Regions from separate parts of the Acetobacterium sp. K1/6 genome, predicted to be linked through region 3. Evidence: predicted binding sites of a transcription regulator. Region 3 holds the regulator's gene; each other region holds the start of a gene.

Region 1 (7,392 bases), on a different contig from region 3:
TGCCTTTGGAACCACACTGATGGACGTTTCTGAAATGCTGACGACGGTTGGTAGAATCATAATTGCCAGAACCAGAATGGTCGACAACAATGACTCCCCTTGAGCCATAGGCGATATTTTCAGCACATAAGGAACAATGATTCCTAATCCAAAAACCCCATATAGAACGGAAGGTATCCCTGCCAATAATTCCACCGCAAAACGAATGATTTTGCCTACCCGTGATCCGGCCATTTCTGAAATAAAGACTGCTGTGAGAATCGCGATTGGCACTCCGATCAGAATCGCGCCTAATGTTGCAAAAACAGATCCCACAATCATGTAAAAGATCCCATACATATTCGAACCCGGTCGCCATTCAACACCGGATAAAAAATTCCAAAGCGGATAACTGTTGGAAATAAAAGGTTTTAGTCCGTTGTAAAAAACGAAGGCAGTGATCGCCAAAACACTGACGACAGCGACAAAAGCACAGACAAGAAAAAAGCCTTCAATTATTTTCTCTTGTTGCTTCTTACGTTTAATTGCTTGCAAAATAAACGCTCCTTTTCTAACCCATGCAGGTTACTTGATGTCATGGGATTATTTTAATGAAGAGAGACTCCTTTTCAGGAGTCTCAATTATTTTTTTAAAGTACTGAGATACCACCATGTTCTTCAACAATGGCCTGTCCATCTTTGGTCATCAGGAAGTCAAGGAAAGCAAGAGTTGCATCATCAACCTTTGATTTATCATACATAGCCAGGAAGGGTCGTGAAATTTTATAAGTTTTATTTTTAACATTATCCACAGTCGCTTTTACGCCGTCAATATCAACGGCTTTAACGGTTTTATCAACAAAGGTTAAAGAAACATAACCAATGGAGTTTTCATTTCCGGCAACCGTACTTTGAACATTTCCATTACCTTCTTTAATAGTGGCATCAGGTTTGAGTTTTTCTTCAAAATCCGCTAATTCTTCAAATGCACCACGCGTTCCCGATCCATCTTCACGAGATACAACAACAATCGGTGCATCTGCTCCGCCAACTTCACTCCAGTTGGTGATTTCACCCATATAAATTTTTGCAACTTGTTCAGTTGTCAGGTTGGATACTGTGTTAGCTGGATTTACAACAACAGCAATACCATCAAAAGCAAAGACCAATTCGGTTAAGCTACCCTTTTCTTCGGTTTTTAAGTCTCGTGATGCACAGCCAAAGGAATAAGTACCCGCTGCTGCTCCTTTAATTCCGTCGGAAGAACCGGTTCCACTGTAGGTAAACTTGACTTCTGGGTTTAAGGCAGTAAACTCTGAACCAGCTGCATCAATGACCTTCAGCACTGATGTGGAGCCCCCACCGTTTATTTCTCCTGAAATTGCGTCACTGGTGGTTGCCGTTGTTGATCCTGAAGAACCACATCCTGCGAGGGTCAGCACCGTTGCACCGACTAACAATGATACTAAAACTTTTTTCAAACTTTTTGACATTTTTTTCTCCTTTAAATTTCCTTAAATTTCGTTGATTGCATAGCTATCTTACCAAATAAAAAAGACTAAAAGGTTTTGTGGAGGTAAAGAGATTGTTAATACTCTGTTAAATTGGCAAACAAAAAGAGAGGTATTCCAACCTCCCAATTTAATCCGATTGACTTTATATGGCCGTCCTTTCTCTCCAGCTCGACTGGATGGAGTAATATTATCTTTTATTAACGCTTCATTCTTTACGTTTATAAGGATCAGCAGGACATCCTTCTATTAGTCAAAGATTTCCTGAATCAATTCTTTTAGTTCTTCATACATTGCCAAACCCGCTAGGGGTGCCAATGCGTCCCGCACACCTTTGTAATACCAGGCCTGCTTTTCTTTACCTCTGACAAAAATATCCCAGACCTCTTCTCCGATTCTTTCGTAATCTTCTTTAACACTTCGCAGATTTGCCAGTTTATCGGCGCAGGCCAGCATCTGCATCTCCCGGGTCGCTCGGTTCTTGAGAAAATCGATGGTATTCTGCTTGCGTTTTTCCCAGGGCAACAATTTGTCTTCTGAGTCGGAGGCTACCAGTTCGGCCACTGCTTCTCCGAATTCCCGACGGATCGTTTCCAGACTGGTATCCGTGTCTTCCACCGTATCGTGAAGGAGTCCGGCACAGATCAGGGCTTCATTTTCTTCCGGATCCACTGTCTCACCGAGAATTTTAGCAACCTCAAAGGGGTGAGTGATATAAGGAATTTTGGAGCCCTTGCGAAAATGACCGTCATGGGCTTTGGCAGAAAATTCAATGGCTTTTGAAATGGACATAGATCCTCCTTGATTTTAAATCTTACCATACGTTTGATTAACGGGTGTGACAAATTAGACTGACAACTAAACAGGTGATCTCGGATCGCCCGTGCTAAACCATTTTACGCAATTTAATATAGACACAACAAATTAGCATCTGTTCAGAATTTTATTATAGACCACCAGCATATGGGGTTCACTGACATGGCTTGACAATTCATCTATCGTGATCCATTTAACCCCACTGTTTTCATCTGGCTTAATCACCAGCGGTTCATCTTCATAAGCCGATAGTAAATAGGCTACCGATAAATGCAAATGAGCCGAAACCGGTTGTTCATTTTTAAGATGACCAAAAACTGGCAAAATATCCAATGAGATAATTTTATCCGCTACGGCGGTTACTTGTCTTAATCCGGTTTCTTCTTTGGCTTCGCGGATGGCCACCTGCAGCAGATCCGGTTCACCATCAGCATGACCACCGGTCCAGGACCAGGATTTATAAATGTTATGATAAATCATTAACAGTTTATCCTGCGCTGGATTAAAAATCAAGGCTGAGCTGGTCAGATGGGCAATTTTATTTTCCCGAAGCAAGACATTCGGATTTTTTTTGATAAAGGTTATCATCGTTTTTTGATCAGCCTGCTCCTGGGCTGATCCGGGCTTAAACGCTGTGATGGCTGATAAATAATCCATAGACACCTCACTATAATCATTTCACGTGTTACACTTATTAAACCTAATAACTTAATTACTTGATCATTTAATTAGTAAAACCGACGAATCGGCTTCTTACGCGCAATGGTAACCGGCTTATCTTCGGCCAGGGTCACCTTTCTAGGCCGCCCCTTAATATTCCTTGTTTGCAGCTCTTTTAATACCTGAGGGCCTTTGTTATTTAGGATTTCCACAAAGGTGGATACATCGAGAATCGTGATCACGCCGATATCCGCAGCCGTCATGCCCTCCAGATTACAAAGAGTCCCGACAATATCCACCGCTCGCATTTTGGTCTTTTTACCGGCATTGATATGAAGCTTGGTGATTTCACTGACCAGATCATGGGCTTTGTCCAGCTTTTCCTCCGGTTTCTCCTGCATCTTTTCTATAAAAGCCGGTTTTAGTGAATGGACCGTAGCCAGGGTGGGACATTCCTTTTCAATAATTTCTTTGTCGGTATAATTCTCAATGTCCCGGAACAAGCGAACTTCTTTTGAGGAAACCAGGGTAATGGCTTTACCGGTAGTACCCCGACGGCCCGTCCGTCCGATGCGGTGGACATAAGTTTCTTTTTCCCAGGGCACATCAAAATTAATGACCAGTGAAATTTCATGGACATCAATCCCCCGGGCGGCTACGTCGGTGGCAATGAGATAGCGAAAAGCGCCCTTTTTAAAGCGCTGCATAACTAGAGTGCGGTCGTCCTGTTCCATCCCGCCGTGAATCCTTTCACAGGCCTTATTGTCCTTGCCAAGAAGATTATAAATAGCATTGACCCGTTCCTGGGTATTACAAAATATAATACAACTGTCAGGGTTTTCTACCACCAGCACATCTTTTAGTACATCCAGTTTATCTTCATGGCCAGTTTTATAAGCAAATTGTTCGATGGCATCAGTTCGTTTGGCCTCGGCCTCAATTTCAATGATCTGGGGATCATTCATATATTTTTTTGACAACCGCTGAATCTCATTTTCCAGAGTGGCCGAAAACAACATCGTCACTCGATTTTTGGGCATCTCATTGATGATCTCCTCAACCTGATCGATAAAACCCATATTTAGCATCTCATCGGCTTCGTCGATGACCAGATATTTAATCTCATCGGTAATAAAGGTTCCCCGTTCAATATGATCCATGACCCGGCCTGGGGTTCCCACTACCACATGGGTTTTCTGTTTCAGTTCTTTTTCCTGACGGCGAATCGGCGATTTTCCATACAGGGCAGATACCTTCACCCGCTTGAAGCGGCCAATGTTAAAAATATCTTCATGAACCTGCAGTGCCAGCTCCCGGGTCGGAGTCAGCACCAGGGCCTGCGGCTTGTTTTCTTCCCAATCTAAAAGCTCACAGATCGGAATCCCAAAGGCAGCGGTTTTACCACTGCCGGTTTGAGCCTTGCAGAGAATATCTTTTTTCTCTAAAGCAATCGGAATCACGGCTTCCTGAACCTTGGTAGGGGTTTCAAAATTTAGTTTTTCGATGGCTTTTAATAGCTCATCACTGAGTTTATACTGGTTAAATTTTTTATTTATCACGTTTTATTTCTACTCTCTTTTTATTTTTCAAATTAAAAAGCTGTATCCGCAAAAAAGAAGATACAGCTTGATTGATCACTTGACATTTAATTATAAACTATATTTATAGCATTTACAAGGGTTATTACTTACTTTAGACGATTAAGCCAGAAAAGATACTGTACATGATTACTTTTCTCTGCTTTTTATTTTAAAACTAATTTTTTCATCTATAAATCTTCCAGATTCCGACGACCATCCAACACTGAAATAATAAGGACCTGGGTCTGCTCAATCCTATGAATGATGCGCCAGGGAGAAAAAACTATTTCACGATCGTTAAAAAACTAAAGGCTTCCAAATTGTACCAAAAAACCTCATCAGCCAGGCTAATGAGGTTTTTTGCTCAAAACAAGCGGTAGAACTTTTTCTACCGCATCACGACCCTTATTCAATTTCAATTAATCGGGACTGTTCCTGTTTTACCGCTTTGGGCACTGTAATGGTCAAAACTCCATCTGTCAGCTTAGCCTTAATGTCATCAGAAGCCGCGTCGACCAGAAATACATTCCGGGTCATGGAAGAAAACTTTCTTTCACGATGAATATAATTCTTTTCATTTTCTTCCTTGAGCTCTTCCTTCTTAACTGAAATTTGCAGTTTTCCTTCGTCAAGTGAAACATTGATGTCACTTTTAGCAACACCTGGCATCTCTGCTTCGACAATGTACTCTTTTTCATTATCCTGCAAATCAATTTTGAAGGTGTCACCCGCCAAGCTTCTTCTCATCGGCCAACCCTCTGCAAAAAAGTCGTCTAGCATATTTTGGAAATCTTCAAAACCGGTATTCATCAAATCATTTCTTTTTCTGTTAAACGGAATCAGTGCTGTCACCATAACCACTCCTTTACATATTATATTTGTTAGCACTCTCTATCGACGAGTGCTAACTTTGATTATTTTATACCACTTTTTAAAAAAGATGTCAAGATGTCATGGTCGCACCTTTAAGATTCTTTTAAGCTGTTACTTGATTGACTTTTAGACCTCAACGTAAACGGTCAGACGGTTGTGAAATCGCTTGAACGTGTTACAAATGTAACTGTTGAGGAGCCAAAAACAATTTAGCATCTCATACCAGACAACCTGCCTGTTTCCCAACAGTGTCGAATCGGTTATTCCCGGATTCGCGGCCAGGTGATCTTCAAGAGTCATCACAACAAATCCCTGTTTTTTTAAGCTGATCCACAAAAATGGCATAGTTTTGGTGTCCGTTTGTAAGAATAACGGTGTTTACTTCTTCTTTTTCCGTATCCTTGTCTCCGGTTACAAAAATCTACAAAAACCATTCCATGCCAATCACTGCGCCTCTTAAATAGGTCAAGTACTTCCAATTATAATTATGGATGATTCTGAGCTAAGGTAATCATTCCTCTATATTCAAGTCGTATATCAACAACCGCATTACAAATCCTGAACTCGACAAAAGAGCGTACTTAGAACAACATCATCGCCAATAAATCACTGAGAAAGTTATATTCCTTGGCGCTTTTATGATCTTGTCTCGACAAACTATTTCTAATCTGATATAGTTAGAACTAATAAAAATTTGGAGGTATGAAATGAAAGATGATGAATTACTAAATGAAACCCCAAATCCAGAAGCGACTCAAACGGTAACTGCTGATAAATCCCAGGATTATGGTTTACTGGGTCTAACCGGTATGTTTATCATATTACTTGGTTATAATCTATTTAAAGGCCTTCCGATCAGTGATTTAAATGCAATGTTCTGGGGATACCTGGGGATGGCTTTTATTATCAAGTATCGACAGGAAAAAACGACCAGTAACCTGATTATCGCTATTGGCGGCATCGTCGCCTCACTTTCGGCACTTGCAAATTATATCCTTAGTACCTGGTAGAATAAGAAATCGGGTAGGAGGCTGACCATTAATTGATCAGCCGACCTCCCACACCACCGTACGTACCGTTCGGTATACGGCGGTTCCAGAGTTTACACGGTTACTTGCAGATAATAATCATAAAAATTGGGATATCCTGCCCGCTTGAGTCGATCATTAGACAGGGTTCTCATTAAGATTGGGCTATGGGCGGTTCGCCAATAGCCTTTTCTTGTGTTTGCCCACATCCACGCCCGTTTTTCGTCCAGTCCCAACTTTTTGAGATTGGTAAAGCGCGTTTTTACTTTCTTCCAGCGTTTCCAGATCACCATCCGGATTCGGCTTCTCATCCACTTGTCCAGCGGTTTCAATATATTTTTCATATCCGCCAGCTTGAAATAATTGACCCAGCCCCGCACGATTTGCAGCATTCTTTCTTTTCGTCTCTGAATTCCCATCCCATTACTGCGTCCGGTAATCTGTCGGATTTTATCCTTCAGCTTATCGATGCTCTGGGGGTGAACTCGCAACCTTCCCTGTTCCTGGTAGATATAGAATCCGTATCCGAGGAATTTCACTTTTGCGACGTTGGACACTTTCGTTTTCTCCCGATTAATACGAAGAAACAGTTTCTCTTCGATAAACGGGGCGATGTTCTTAAGGGTTCGTTCGGCCGCTCTCCGGCTCTTGCAGAAAATCATCAGATCATCAGCATACCGGACAAAATGGTGTCCACGACGTTCCAGTTCTTTATCGCATTCATTGAGCATGATATTTCCAAGAATTGGGCTGAGTGGACCGCCCTGCGGCACGCCTTCCTCACTACGCTCGAACACGCCACCTGACATGACGCCTGCGTTCAGAAATTTGTGGATCAGGGAGATGACCCGACCATCTTTGATGGTTTCAGACAGAATCTGAATGAGTCGACTGTGATTGACGGTATCAAAGTACCTTTCCAGATCCATATCGACGACGTATTTA
Region 2 (7,392 bases), on a different contig from region 3:
AAAAGACCTTTGTAAACAAAGAAAAATTAGAAGAAATCGTAAGAGAATTCCCCACCCCCTTCCATCTCTATGATGAAAAGGGGATTCGCGAAAATGTGCGAAACTTGCAGGAAGCCTTTTCCTGGAATAAGGGCTACAAAGAATATTTTGCCGTCAAGGCGACCCCCAACCCAACTATTTTACAAATTCTAAAAGAAGAAGGCTGTGGGGTAGATTGCTCATCTTATACCGAACTGATGATGTCCGATACGGTTGGTTTTTCCGGAGCGGATATTATGTTTACCTCCAATGTAACGCCGAAAGAAGACTTTGTTTTGGCCAGCAAACTGGGCGCTTTGATTACTCTGGACGATATCACCCACATTGACTTTTTGGAAGAGGTAGCAGGATTGCCGGAAACCATCAGTTGCCGATTTAATCCCGGCGGTGACTTTGTTATTGATAACGCTATTATGGATACCCCTCAGGTCGCTAAATACGGGTTTACCCGGGAACAAATGACCGAAGGATTTGCAACTCTAAAAAGTAAAGGGGTTAAACATTTCGGGATCCATGCCTTTTTAGCCAGCAATACCATCGCCAATGAATATTACCCGGCCCTGGCACGAATTCTTTTCCAGACCGCCGTGGAATTGAATCAGGAAACCGGCGCTCATATTGCCTTTATAAATCTCTCGGGAGGCGTGGGGATTCCTTACCTGCCCGATCAGCAACCTACCGATATTTATGAAGTCGGCCGAGGTGTGAAAAAAGCCTTTGAAGAAATTCTGGTGCCGGCCGGAATGGGTGATATTGATATTTACACCGAACTGGGTCGCTTTGTCCTGGGACCATTTGGACATCTGGTCACCACCGCCCTGCATGAGAAACATACTCACAAAGAATACATTGGTCTTGACGCCTGCGCCGCCAACCTGATGCGTCCGGCCATGTATGGTGCCTATCATCATATCACGGTGATGGGTAAGGAAGATGCCCCCCTTAATCATATCTACGACGTCACCGGGGGCTTATGCGAAAACAATGACAAGTTTGCCATTGACAGAGAACTTCCCAAAATTGATATCGGTGACCTGGTTGTGCTTCACGACACCGGTGCCCACGGTTTTGCGATGGGCTATAACTACAATGGCAAGCTACGATCTGCTGAAGTGCTGCTTAAAGAAGACGGTAGTACCGAACTGATCCGTCGGGCCGAAACCCCGGACGATTACTTCGCCACCCTGGATTTTTCCAAGTGGAAAAAGTAGTTTTAAATAGTGACGCTAATATTAAAAAAAATCGGAGTACCGAAAAATGTTACATCATGTTGTCTGCATCAGGGCGAACAGGTCATAGACCTGTCCGATCCTGCAGCATACAACAGATTAACATTTGTCGGTACGGTTCTTGCAAAAGACCTTTATTAAATAGTCAAGAGACGATAACGAAAGGAAAAAAATAACATGGCATTAATTAATGAAAATTATCTTAAATTACCAGGCTCCTACCTTTTTTCAGAAATAGCGAGACGGGTGGAAGCCTATAAAACCGCTAATCCGGAGGCCAACATCATTCGACTGGGAATTGGTGATGTGACCAAACCGCTGCCTGAAGCAGTCATCACCGGTCTACACGCCGCTGTTGATGAAATGGCCGATGAAAAAACCTTTAAGGGCTACGGTCCGGAACAAGGCTATGATTTTCTACTGGAAAAAATTGTCGAGTTTGATTTTAAAACCCGGGGTGTCGATCTAGCGATTGATGAAATATTTGTCAGTGACGGCTCCAAAAGTGATACTGCCAATATTCAGGAACTATTTAGTCAAGATACTAAAATCGCGATCACTGATCCCGTTTATCCGGTTTATGTCGACAGTAACGTCATGGCTGGCCGCAGTGGAACGTTAGGTGCTGACGGTAAGTGGAGCGAGATGGTCTATATTCCCTGCACCGCCGAAAATGGCTTTGTGCCGCAATTGCCAACCGAAAAGGTGGATCTGATTTATCTGTGTTTCCCCAATAACCCGACCGGAACCACGATTAATAAAACTGAGCTGAAAAAATGGGTGGATTATGCCAAAGCCAACCAGGCTATTATTTTATACGATGCTGCTTACGAAGCCTATATTCAGGAAGACGATGTGGCACACAGCATTTACGAAATTGATGGTGCCAAGGAGGTAGCCATCGAATTCCGAAGCTTTTCCAAAAATGCTGGCTTCACCGGAACCCGTTGCTCCTATGTAGTAGTTCCCAAAGAAGTGATGGGCTATACCAAAGCGGGCGAACCGGTTGAAATTAATAAACTGTGGAATCGCCGACACTGTACCAAATTTAATGGCGTTCCTTATATTATCCAAAAAGGCGCGGAAGCTGTTTATAGCGAAGCTGGTCAACAGCAGATCAAAGCGCTAGTAGCATATTATATGAATAACGCCAAAATGATTCGTGAAGGCGTTGCCAGTACTGGAATTGAAGTTTTTGGCGGGATTAATGCCCCTTATATCTGGCTAAAAACGCCGGAAGGCATGGACTCATGGGCCTTTTTTGACAAACTTCTCAGTGAGGTCAACATTGTTGGAACACCGGGTGTGGGTTTTGGTCCCAGCGGTGAAGGGTATTTCAGACTGACTGCCTTTGGCAGCAAGGAAAACACACAAGAAGCGATCAGACGTTTTACCACCGAATTTAAGTTGTAAAAACAAAATAACAAATGTCCGGCTGCGAGAATTAGCCGGGCATTTTTTTGATTTTTTATCGTTTTAAAGGATTAATTAATTTGATGACCATTTAGTCTTAAAAAATCATTAAAAGTGTTGACACTTTTCATAAAGTTACTTACAATATTGTTAGCACTCACAAAGAAAGAGTGCTAATACGATTACGACATGAAGAAGAGGTATGTTATGGAAAAAAAGCAGTTTAAATCAGAATCCAAGCGTCTGATGGATTTAATGATCCATTCAATTTACACCAACAAAGAAATATTTTTAAGAGAATTGATTTCAAATGCGTCCGACGCCATCGACAAGGTTTACTACAAAACATTAACAGACAAAGATAAAACCTTTAATAAGGACGACTACTACATCCGTATTCATCCCAACAAAGATAACCGGACCCTGACCATTGAAGATACCGGAATCGGGATGACCGCAGCGGAACTGGAAGACAACTTGGGTACCATTGCCAAAAGTGGTTCCAGCGACTTTAAGGACGATCAGGAAATGGAAGAAGATTTTGATCTTATCGGCCAGTTTGGGGTCGGTTTCTATTCAGCCTTTATGGTATCTGACAAGGTTGAGGTGGAAACCAAATCCTTTGACGAGGAAACGTCATCTGTATGGGTTTCTGAAGGAGCTGATGGCTATACCATTGAACCCGGAACCCGCACCACCCATGGTTCAAAAATTACCCTGTATCTCAAAGAGAATTCGGAAGATAATAACTACGATGACTATCTGGAACCCTATCGCATTCGCCAGCTGGTTGAGCATTACTCCAACTTCATCCGTTACCCGATTAAGATGGTGGAGGAAAAGAGCCGAGTCAAAGAAGACACCAAGGACAGTGAAAATCCGGAATACGAAACCTATCTGGCAGATGATGTTCTGAATTCGATGATCCCGATCTGGCGAAAAAATAAAAATGAGCTGACCGATGAGGATTACAACAATTTCTACCACGACAAGCGACTAGGCTTTGATGCCCCCTTGGCTCATGTTCACCTGAGTATTGAAGGGGCGATGAGCTATAAAGCGATCCTTTATATCCCCGGTCAGGCCCCCTTTGATTACTACACCAGAGACTATGAAAAGGGGCTCGAGCTCTATTCCAACGGCGTCCTGATTATGGAAAAATGCAGTGAGCTGTTGCCGGATTACTTCAGTTTTGTTAAAGGGGTGGTGGACTCCGAGGATATCTCATTAAATATTTCCCGGGAAATGCTTCAGCAGGATCGTCAGCTACGCTTAATCAGCCGTAAAATCGATACCCGAATTTCCGAAGAACTCAAAAAAATGCTGGCCAACGAACGCGAAACCTATGAAAAATTCTTTACCGCTTTCGGTAATCAGATCAAAGTCGGAACCTATGACAAATGGGGACAGGATAAGGAAAAACTTCAGGACTTCCTGCTCTTTTATTCATCCAAAGAAGGCAAGATGGTTACTCTTAAAGAATACGTAGAACGGATGCCGGAAGATCAGAAATACATTTATTATGCCACTGGTTCATCGGTTAGTCAGCTTGAAAAGCTGCCCCAGGTTTCCATTATTAAAAACAAAAATTATGAGATTCTCTATTTAACCGAGACCATTGATGAATTTGTCACCCAGACCTTAAAACAGTATCAGGACAAGGAATTCCGTTCAGTTTCCAGCCAGAATCTGGGACTGGAAGCGCCGGAAGAAAATCAAGTCGATGATGATACAAAAACATCTGAAGTGGATGAAAAACTTCTGGCAAAAATGAAAGACCTGATTGGAGATGAAGTCGTGAAGGTAAAAACCACGGCCCACTTAAAAGATGACGTGGCTTATCTTTCCACTGAAGGAGATCTTTCCATCGAAATGGAAATGACCTTAAACACCATGCCTCAGGGCGGTGATGTGAAGGCGAAGAAAGTGCTGGAAATCAACAAAAACCATCCGGTTTATGAAAAACTGAAAAGCTATTATGAAGTAGATGATGACCAGTTTGCGCTCTACACCGAGTTGCTTTACAATCAGGCCCGACTAATTGCCGGCCTGCCGCTTGACGACGTGGTAGCCTTTACCAAAAACATCAGCAAACTGATGTAATCAGGCGTTCGATTGAGATACCGTACCGATCAATTGTTAATCAGTTGTTTGCTGCAGAATCGGACACTAATAAAAAATTAGAAATTTCTTATTAGTCGCGGGCAGTCGCCAACTACAAGCAAGCTTGTGATTGGCTCGTTGCCTTCACTCAGGCTATCGCCGTGTCCGCTCTGATGCAAACAACACGATGCAACAATTGTCGGTACTAGGGTATTCATTTTTATGGAAGTTCTTATAGCATTATACTGAGAGAGTACCAGCACCATCCTTAAAGGACAGTGCTGGTTTTTTAAGTGTCAATTGACAAGTTCAACCGGTTTTGATAAAATAGGTGCAGAAGGTGTAACAAAATGATTTTAACTATTGAAGTAGCTCTGGCAATGAAAGTTTCGATGAGACATTGTTTAGAGCCTAAACTAAAACTTTTATTCTCATCGGTCTAAGCGTTTTTATGGGATAGCAACTTATTTTAAGTGTAACGGCAAACTCCCGTACCAACTACTTGTTAATCAGTTGTATGCGCGCAAGTCGTATAGGCTATCGCCGTGTTCGCCTTGAGGCACACAACACGATATAACAATTGTCGGTACTACGATATTTGTTTATTACATTGCTATGCTTTATTTTGATGTGCTTAAACCGATAATCAACAGGAAAGTTTTCAGGCCATAACGCAATGTTCGTTATGGCCTTTTATAATGACAGGGAGTCAGTATAAAATGGCTCTCTGTTTTATTTTTGCTAAAAATTCGCAACGAGGAGAAATACGAATGGGACTATTGGACGTTATTAATCTATCACATACGTTTGGTGATAAAATTTTATATCAGGAGGCTTCTTTTGAATTATTCAAAGGGGAGCATATGGGGATTGTCGGGCGCAACGGAACGGGGAAGACCACCCTTTTAAATACCCTAATCGGAGAAATTATTCCCGATGGTGGGGAGATTCGCTGGCAAAAAGGGATCAAGGTCGGGTATCTCGATCAACATGCTAAAATTGATCAGGATGTGACGGTGTTTGACTATTTAAAAACATCGTTTCATGAGCTCTACGAAACAGAAATCCAGCTGACCAAAATTTATGAAGACATGGGCAGCGATTGCAGTGAAAAGGCCATGAACAGAGCCTCGGACCTGCAAAGTTTGCTTGAGAATTCCGGTTTTTATGAACTGGAAAGCCGGATCTTAAAAATTGCTGATGGGCTGGGGATTACAGCACTGGGGATGGATAGCATCCTGGAACAGCTTAGTGGGGGACAGCGGGCCAAGGTTATTTTGGCCAAGCTGCTGTTGGAAGAACCTAATGTGTTGCTTTTAGATGAACCGACTAACTTTCTGGACAAGGAACATGTGGAATGGTTGACCGACTATTTAAAAGCTTATGAGGGCACCTTTCTGGTGATTTCCCATGACTTTGATTTTCTCGACAAGATCACCACCTGTGTCTGTGACATCGAGTTTTCCACCATCAAAAAGTACAGCGGCAACATCACCAAATTTATCACCTTAAAAGGGCTGCGACGGGAAAGCTATATTCGTGAATTTGAAGCCCAGAAAAAAGAAATTAAAAAGTTTGAAGACTATATTTCCAAAAACAAGGCTCGGGCTTCCACCGCCAGCATGGCTAAGAGCAGGCAGAAGCAATTGGATCGAATCGATCGGATTCCGCCGCCAGAATTAGTGCCAAAACCCAATTTTCGTTTGACTTCCTTGCACATCTCAGCCCAGCGCTCCTTAACGGTCAAGGATTTGGAGATTGGCTATGATTACCCGTTGCTAGCCAAAATGAATTTTAAAATCGAGTCGGGTCAGAAAACCGTCATCACCGGCTTTAACGGGATTGGAAAATCCACTCTGCTAAAAACCCTGGTCAAACAGATTCCACCGATTTCGGGAAAATTCAAGTTTGCGGATAATATTAAAATCGCTTATTTTGAGCAAGATCTCAATTGGGACAACCCCACTCTGACCCCTATTCAAGTCGTTTCTGATGTGTATCCCAAGCTGTCTCAGAGCCAATTGCGGCGCTATCTGGCGCAGTGCGGTTTAAAAGCCAAAAGCATGCTTCAGGGGGTCGCGACCCTTAGTGGCGGGGAACAGGCCAAGGTAAAAATCTGTATCCTGATGCTGACCAATGCGAATTTTCTGATTCTTGATGAGCCCACCAATCATCTGGATGCCGATGCTAAAGCGGTACTAAAAAGCGAGCTGATCAAATGGACTGGTAGTCTGATTCTCGTTTCACATGAAGCCGCGTTTTATGAAGATTGGGCTGAGCACATTATCAATATCGAGGGCTAGCAGGGTCAGCTTTCCTGGTCTGAACCATAAATTCGAGAATGTCTTTAAAAAAAACTTAACAGGTGTCAAAAATCCGGCTATAATGAATCATAGAGATTATTCTAATTACCAATTTACATAGAATTGAAACTAGGAAATGAGACATTAGAGTGAAAAAACAATTCTTAAAAAGAGAACGCATTAATGATCGTTTAGCACGAGTTTATGATTATCCACTAACCATTGTGGAAGCACCGATGGGTTATGGAAAGACTACGGCAGTTAGAGAATTTCTGGAAACGAAAGAAATAAAATCCATCTGGGTT
Region 3 (7,392 bases):
GAGACTTCCCGGTTCCCATATCCTTAGCAGATACATTAACAATCCCATTGGCATCAATATCAAAGGTTACCTCGATTTGTGGAATACCACGACGTGCGGATGGAATACCTGTTAATTGGAATCGACCCAAGGTTTTATTATCCTTGGACATTTCGCGTTCACCTTGTAAAACATGGATATCAACAGCGGTCTGATTATCAGCTGCGGTCGAGAAGGTCTGACTTCTCTTGGTTGGGATGGTGGTATTACGGTCGATTAATCGGGTAAATACACCGCCCAGGGTTTCAATCCCCAGTGATAATGGCGTTACATCAAGGAGTAATACATCATGGACTTCACCAGCTAATACACCAGCCTGGATCGCTGCTCCAATCGCAACACATTCATCCGGATTAATTCCTTTATACGCATCTTCACCGGTAATATTTTTAACTGCATCCTGTACTGCCGGTGTTCTTGTGGAACCACCAACCAGGATTACCTTGTCCAACTCATTCTTGGAAAGACCGGCATCCTTCATGGCTTTTTCAACTGGTCCGATGGTACTCTTCACCAGGTCAGAAGTTAATTCATCAAATTTAGCGCGGGTCAGCGATAATTCCAAATGCTGTGGACCTTCTGCCGTTGCCGTAATAAATGGTAAATTAATGTCTGATTTCATAACCGTTGATAATTCGATTTTAGCTTTTTCAGCCGCTTCTTTAAGTCTCTGAAGGGCCATTTTATCATTTTTAAGATCCAGTCCGTGGGTTTTCTTAAACTCTGCTGCCATCCAATCGATGATTTTCTGGTCAAAGTCATCACCACCTAAATGATTATTCCCATTGGTTGATTTAACTTCGAAAACGCCATCGCCAAGTTCCAGAATTGATACATCAAAGGTTCCGCCCCCAAGGTCATAAACCATGATCTTATCATTGGCATCTTTGTCTAAGCCATAGGCTAAAGCGGCTGCAGTTGGTTCATTGATAATTCTTAAAACTTCCAGCCCGGCAATCCGACCAGCATCTTTGGTCGCTTGTCTTTGGGCATCACTGAAGTACGCTGGTACCGTAATAACTGCTTTTGTAACCGTTTCTCCCAGATAAGCTTCAGCATCTGCTTTTAATTTTTGCAGAATCATCGCTGAAATTTCCTGAGGGGTATAACTTTTATCATCAACTGTTACTTTTTTATCGGTGCCCATATCGCGTTTAATTGATGAAATAGTGCGGTCCGGATTCGTAACGGCTTGTCGTTTGGCAACCTGTCCAACTAATCGTTCGCCATCTTTGGCAAAAGCAACAACCGATGGGGTCGTTCTGTTTCCTTCTGCGTTAGGGATAACGACGGCTTCACCGCCTTCTAAAACGGCAACACACGAATTTGTGGTCCCTAAGTCAATCCCGATAATTTTTTCTTTACTCATATCTATTTCCTCCTGTAATTTTGCTTTTAAGTTTATTCTATTAAAATGAAAATTCAGTACTGGTGCTTTCCACCAGCAGATTTTCAACTTTAGACGGGTTATGTCTTAATTAATATTATTTGCTACAAACCTTAACCATCGCTGGTCGGATCACCTTACCCTTGAATTTGTAACCTTTTTGGAAAACATCAATAATATCCTGGTCTTCCTTTTGCTCATCTGTACCGACCGCCACACCGTGGTGGAGATTTGGATCAAAGGGACCTTCACAAACAATTTCTTCCAGACCTTCTTCTTTGAGCACATCCTTAAGTTGTTTAAAAACCATTTCCAATCCGTCAATATAGCCCTTGGCTTCCTCACTGGCATCGGTTAGGGCGGCTTGCGCCCGCTCCAGATTGTCCATTACTGGCAACAGCTTGGTAGCAAAGTTTTCTGATGCGAACTGATACATTTCTGTTTTTTCTTTTTGACTTCGCTTTTTGAAGTTCTCAAAATCAGCCTGAAGTCGAACCAAGCGATTCAATACAGCCTCATCCTCCTTTACACTCTCTAATACCTCTTCCGGCGATGCTGTTTCGTCAATGTCATCTGTTAATTCCTCGTCGGTTACCGCGTCAGCTTCTTTTAGCGTTTGTTCATTTTCTTCGATGGTTTGGATTTCCTCTTCTTTTATCATTTAATCACCTATTTCATTAATAAATTTGAGATATGTAAATTTAACTCATTACGTATGTAATTGAGAACCGATGAGACATTGTCATAGTTCATCCGAGTCGGCCCAATCACGCCAAAGGCCCCCATCATCTCGCCATCCAGTTCATAGGTGGAGGTAATGATGCTAAAATCCTTAAGGTTTTCATTGTCATTTTCACTGCCTATTTTAATGCGGATGATCTGGTTGCCGTCTTTCGATGTCATCATTTCCGACAACACCTGTTTTTCCTGAACAATATTGATCAGTTGTTTAATCTTATTCACATCACTGAATTCCGGATAATTGAAAAGGTTCGTTAACCCCGTGGAGTGAACTTCCGAGTCATCCTCCATCAAGACTTTTTTAAGTTGGGGGATAATTTCGTGAATCAGCTTACTCTCGGCTGGTGACAATTCCTGGATCTGATCAATAAGCTCCGAACTCATGTCACTGAGAATGGTGTTTTTCAGAAAGCCATTAATCACATTGGAAAGCTTTAGCGCCAGAATCGCGTCTACCTCCTGAGAAAGGGTTACCTCAATATTTTTGGCCATCCCCTCCTGGGTCACTACTACCATAAGTACCCTGTTTTTAATTAATGAAACAATCTGAACATGCTTACAGTTAAAATTTGTAACCCGAGGTGCCAGAACCACTGCTGTGTAATTGGTTAGCTGAGACAGAACCTGCGCCGTATGGGACATCGTCAGCCCCAGTTCAGTGGTATGATCCAGAAAACCCCGATGAATATCCGTTCGGATCATCTTCTCAAGTTTCTGAATCTCCATGATTTCATCCACATAATAACGATACGCCTGCTGGGTCGGAATCCGTCCCGAAGAGGTATGGGGTTGAACTAAAAAACCTAACTCTTCAAGATCTGCCATTTCATTTCGGATGGTGGCCGGGCTGATACCCAGGTTACATCTTTTTGAAAGGGTCCGGGAGCCAACCGGCTCGGCCGTATTAATATAATCACGGATGATCACTTCAAGTATTTTCTTTTTACGTGCGTTAAGTTCCATGATTCACCTCGTTATTAGCACTCACAATAATCGAGTGCTAACATCTGAGTTAAATATAACATCCTACCCCCTACATTGTCAACTAGTTTCTATAATAGCTTGCTCACCTTTTAAAGTTTTCTTAAGATATTTTTTTGATCTGATTTCATCTATAGAAAAGCCATAAATACCTGGTTTCCAAAATCCTGTCCTTTTGGTGTCAGCTTTAAAAATGACCCATCCCAATTAAGCAAACCATCAGCAATCAGCGGCTTTATGACCTCACCATATCGATCCCAATAACTTTGGCCAAAACGGGCAAAAAAATCACTATCCCGAATGCCGCAAAGCTTACGCAAACCTAAAAACATCCACTCACTCATCATTTCCCGGGGCGTCATCTCAGCTTCTAATGTTGCTGGGGATTCTCCGGCCTTGATGACATCGATATACTGACTTAGTGCATTGGTGTTACCATAGCGCCGACTATTAAAATAACCATGGGCACCCAGACCAAAGCCCAGATAGGGCACCAGTTCCCAATATTTAATGTTGTGGCGGCTTTGATAGCCGGGCTTACAGTAACTGGAAATCTCATAATGGTCATAACCCTGCTCTTTTAGAAACGCATCGACTGCCCAGTGCATTTCCCGCTCTTCATCTTCATCGGGCAAATTTAGCTGCCCCGCTGCGACCCAATTGGCCATCGGGGTACCCGGCTCTAAAATTAAGCTGTAGCACGACAGATGGGTGGGCGCAAAAGACATCAGCGCGATCAGTGTCGCCATCACATCCGATCGTTTCTGACCCGGTAAACCGACCATCACATCGACGCTGATGTTTGAAAAACCGACGTTTTTTAAAATTTCCATCGATTTAATAAAATCCGACTGGCTGTGAATCCGACCGAGGATTTGAAGCAGAAAGTCCTGCCAGGCCTGCAGACCCATACTGATCCGATTGATCCCCGCTTTCTTATAGCGGCTGGCCTTCTCTTCTGTTAAGGTTCCCGGATTAATTTCAATGGTGATTTCCGCCGTATCCTCAATTACAAAGACTTCCTTTATAAGAGACAATGTTTTTTCAATATAACCGGGTGCAATCGACGATGGGGTACCGCCCCCCAAATAGATGGTGTCCACAGCCGGTAAAACACCATTGATTTCCTTGTGACGTCTTATTTCCTTTTCCAGTGCATCAAAATACTCCCCAATCCGCTCCTCGCTCTGGGCGGAAAGAGAAGTAAAATCACAATAGGCACATTTTTTTTTGCAAAAAGGGATATGGCAATAAATACCTAGTGTATTTTTGGGTTGACTACCTAACGCCTTAGTTTTTGTGGTATTCATTCATTCTCCTCGCATTTTAAAGACTTTTTTTCTTTGATTTATGCTATAATTATAACATAGTCATTACCTATAATTAGAAACTAAACGAAGTCACAGAAAGGAAATCATCAATGAAAAAAGTAACCACCATTGCCATCATTGCCGGCGCAGCTGCAATCGTTCCAGCCTATTTTCTGGTACGAAAACTGCTTGACAAAAAGAAGTCGTCAAAAACCATCACTACCGCTCAGCCTGCCTCTAAAGCGATCAAGGCCGCAGGTTCTAAAGCGGCAAACCAGCAAACCGCGGCACGCATCGATCCAGAGCAACTTAAAACAATTCTCCCGGCAGAGGTTCATCCTGCCCCAAAAGCCGATCAGGAAAAAAACGCCTATCCGGGTCTGATTGCGCCAAACGGACGAATCCTATATAACTTCAAAGATGAAAATAACCTCATCTTCTGTGACGAAACCCAGCTCGGCAAACGTCTGATCCAACTCGAAAACTCGATTAATATTCGGGATATCGGCGGCTATACCGGAATGGACGGCCGAAAGATAAAATGGCGAAAGGTTATCCGCAGTGAAGAACTGGCCCATCTGTCCGATAAAGATGTGTCTTATTTTGCCGCGCTGCGACTCAAACATGTCTTTGATTTTAGAAACAAATCCAAAGCCGAACGACAGGTTGACCGCCTGCCCAAAACAGCCGAGTATCACCTGTTGCCAATTTTCTCCGGCGATGATATGGGACTGGATCACAAAGATTTTACCCAGCCGGGCATGGTGGATGCCTTTATGCGTCGTATCTATAAGCTCCAGACCGAAGATCGGGCCCAACGCTTCGCCGAGGTGCTTAAGTATTTAACTGAACCTTCTGAATCCCCCATTCTTTACCATTGCACCAACGGCAAGGACCGCACCGGTTTTATGACTTATCTGATTTTAAGCATTTTAGGCGTAAAAGAGGATGTGATCCTTTCTGATTACACCCTTACCAACCTGACCTTCGACGAAAGCTATAACCTCCTGGGCAATATCATGTCCGAGGAATTAGGCATCGAGAATTATCACCTCTGGGAATTTTACGGTGTCAAGCCGGATTGGCTAAAGACTTCGATGGATTATGTCAACACTCATTTTGGAAATGTTGAAACCTATTTAATGGAAAAAACCGATTTACGGGAGAAAGATTTTAAAAAGATCCGTGATAATTTATTAGCGAAATAAGGAGGAAACGCCAATGCAAATGGAACAATTGGGCAAAATTGCCCGGGAAGCCGGCATTTTACTGGCCGCTACCGATACCAAAACACGAAACGCTGGTTTACTTGCCATTGCCAAAGCACTAGAAGAAAATACCTACGCCATTGTCGCCGCCAACCTGGCGGATATGAAACGCTCTCAAGAGGAAAAGCTGGGCGCCCCACTGCTTAAACGCCTGACCTTTGATGCTGACAAAATCAATGACGTGATCGAGGGCATTCACAGCCTGATCGAGCTCACCGATCCTCTGGGGGCCACCAAGCTCTCAACACAACTGGATGAAGGTCTTGATCTCTACAAGGTCACCTGTCCGATTGGCGTTATTGGGGTAATTTTTGAATCCCGTCCCGATGCCTTTGTGCAGATTTCCACGCTTTGTCTTAAAAGCGGCAATGCCGTCCTCTTAAAAGGTGGCCGCGAAGCTCTGGAAACCAATCGTATTCTCGCCAAAATCATTCATGAGGCCACTGCCTCAGTAGGTCTGCCCACTAATTGGATTCAAAATTTGGAAACCCGCGAAGACGTCACGGCCATGCTGGCTCTGGATCAGTATATTGATCTGATTATTCCCCGGGGCTCTAATCACTTTGTTCAATATATTATGAACAATTCCAACATCCCCGTAATGGGACATGCTGACGGGATCTGCCATGTTTATGCACATGAGGACGCCAATCTGGCGCAAGCTGTGGCAATTATCGTTGATTCCAAAACGCAATATGTAGCCGCCTGCAATACCTTGGAAACGCTATTGGTTAATGAAAAAATTGCGGCGGCGCTACTGCCAACACTTAAAACCGCACTCGAAGCAAAGGGTGTTCATATCAAGGGTGATCCCGCCACCCAGGCGATTATCCCAGTGGAAGCGGCTACCGAAGTGGACTGGAAAACCGAATACCTCGATTATATCCTTTCAATCAAAATTGTTCCTGATCTGGCTGCTGCCATTAATCACATCAACACCTATGGCTCCGGTCATACCGATGTGATTTTAACCACCACCGAAGCGACTGCCCAAACCTTTATGACGCTGGTGGATTCTGCCGGAGTATTCTGGAACTGTTCCACCCGCTTCAGCGACGGCTTCCGGTTTGGCTTTGGCGCCGAGGTCGGAATCAGCACTGGCAAACTTCACGCCCGCGGCCCGGTGGGGCTTGATGGACTGCTGAGTTACAAGTTTAAGCTACTGGGCCATGGCCAATGCGTGGCTGATTATGCCAGTGGCAAAAGTCATTTTACTCATGTGGCCCAGAAGACGGACTGCCCGATATGATTGGTTACGGTGTGCGGGCGGGTACTACCCCCCCCTACGAACTAATGCGTTAAGCTGGTTAAAATTTTTACTACTCTGCTAATCCTGGGTCACAGGGGCGAGGGTCTGACCCCTTGGTTATTCCCAATCGCCATCAATAATTATCAATCACATGACAAACAAACGTCCCCTTATCTTGATACCCCTGTCATATAATAAAGAGAGGTACCCTATGAAATCAAAGAAAATAATCTTTGTTAGTTTGATTCTGATTTCCCTTACTGCCCTTCTTTTTACCGGTTGCACGCCTGCTGCCGAAAAAGAGGATGATTCCAAAACTGAAATTCCCAACCCGATGGTGGAACAGGCGTCCCTGGAAGCAATTAAGGAAGCCATCGGCTTTAGTTTTGAAAGCTTACCCACCGGGATTACGGATGT

Evidence for each region. The regulator HrcA, encoded in region 3, represses chaperone genes, less so after heat shock. The targets are predictions, from matches to a motif close to TGTTAGCACTCNNNNNNNNNGAGTGCTAACA.
Region 1: the regulator HrcA is predicted to act here: its motif matches at 5,426-5,456, upstream of U2P91_RS14785 (Hsp20 family protein).
Region 2: the regulator HrcA is predicted to act here: its motif matches at 2,830-2,860, upstream of htpG (molecular chaperone HtpG).

Annotation. Positions count from the first base shown of each region.
Region 1 covers NZ_JAXQGA010000020.1:26,582-33,973, reverse strand. Annotated here, with positions in the region: gene pstC (phosphate ABC transporter permease subunit PstC) at 1-534, opposite strand, end outside; gene U2P91_RS14805 (phosphate ABC transporter substrate-binding protein) at 630-1,472, opposite strand; gene U2P91_RS14800 (HD domain-containing protein) at 1,740-2,282, opposite strand; gene U2P91_RS14795 (NUDIX hydrolase) at 2,415-2,963, opposite strand; gene U2P91_RS14790 (DEAD/DEAH box helicase) at 3,035-4,525, opposite strand; gene U2P91_RS14785 (Hsp20 family protein) at 4,952-5,401, opposite strand; gene U2P91_RS14780 (DUF6442 family protein) at 6,127-6,429, shown strand; gene ltrA (group II intron reverse transcriptase/maturase) at 6,522-7,392, opposite strand, start outside.
Region 2 covers NZ_JAXQGA010000002.1:239,376-246,767, forward strand. Annotated here, with positions in the region: gene U2P91_RS02965 (diaminopimelate decarboxylase) at 1-1,250, shown strand, start outside; gene U2P91_RS02970 (LL-diaminopimelate aminotransferase) at 1,446-2,681, shown strand; gene htpG (molecular chaperone HtpG) at 2,889-4,784, shown strand; gene U2P91_RS02980 (ABC-F family ATP-binding cassette domain-containing protein) at 5,555-7,087, shown strand; gene U2P91_RS02985 (LuxR C-terminal-related transcriptional regulator) at 7,237-7,392, shown strand, end outside.
Region 3 covers NZ_JAXQGA010000006.1:25,820-33,211, reverse strand. Annotated here, with positions in the region: gene dnaK (molecular chaperone DnaK) at 1-1,408, opposite strand, end outside; gene grpE (nucleotide exchange factor GrpE) at 1,524-2,087, opposite strand; gene hrcA (heat-inducible transcriptional repressor HrcA) at 2,096-3,130, opposite strand; gene hemW (radical SAM family heme chaperone HemW) at 3,280-4,458, opposite strand; gene U2P91_RS06765 (tyrosine-protein phosphatase) at 4,569-5,666, shown strand; gene U2P91_RS06760 (glutamate-5-semialdehyde dehydrogenase) at 5,680-6,975, shown strand; gene U2P91_RS06755 (hypothetical protein) at 7,187-7,392, shown strand, end outside.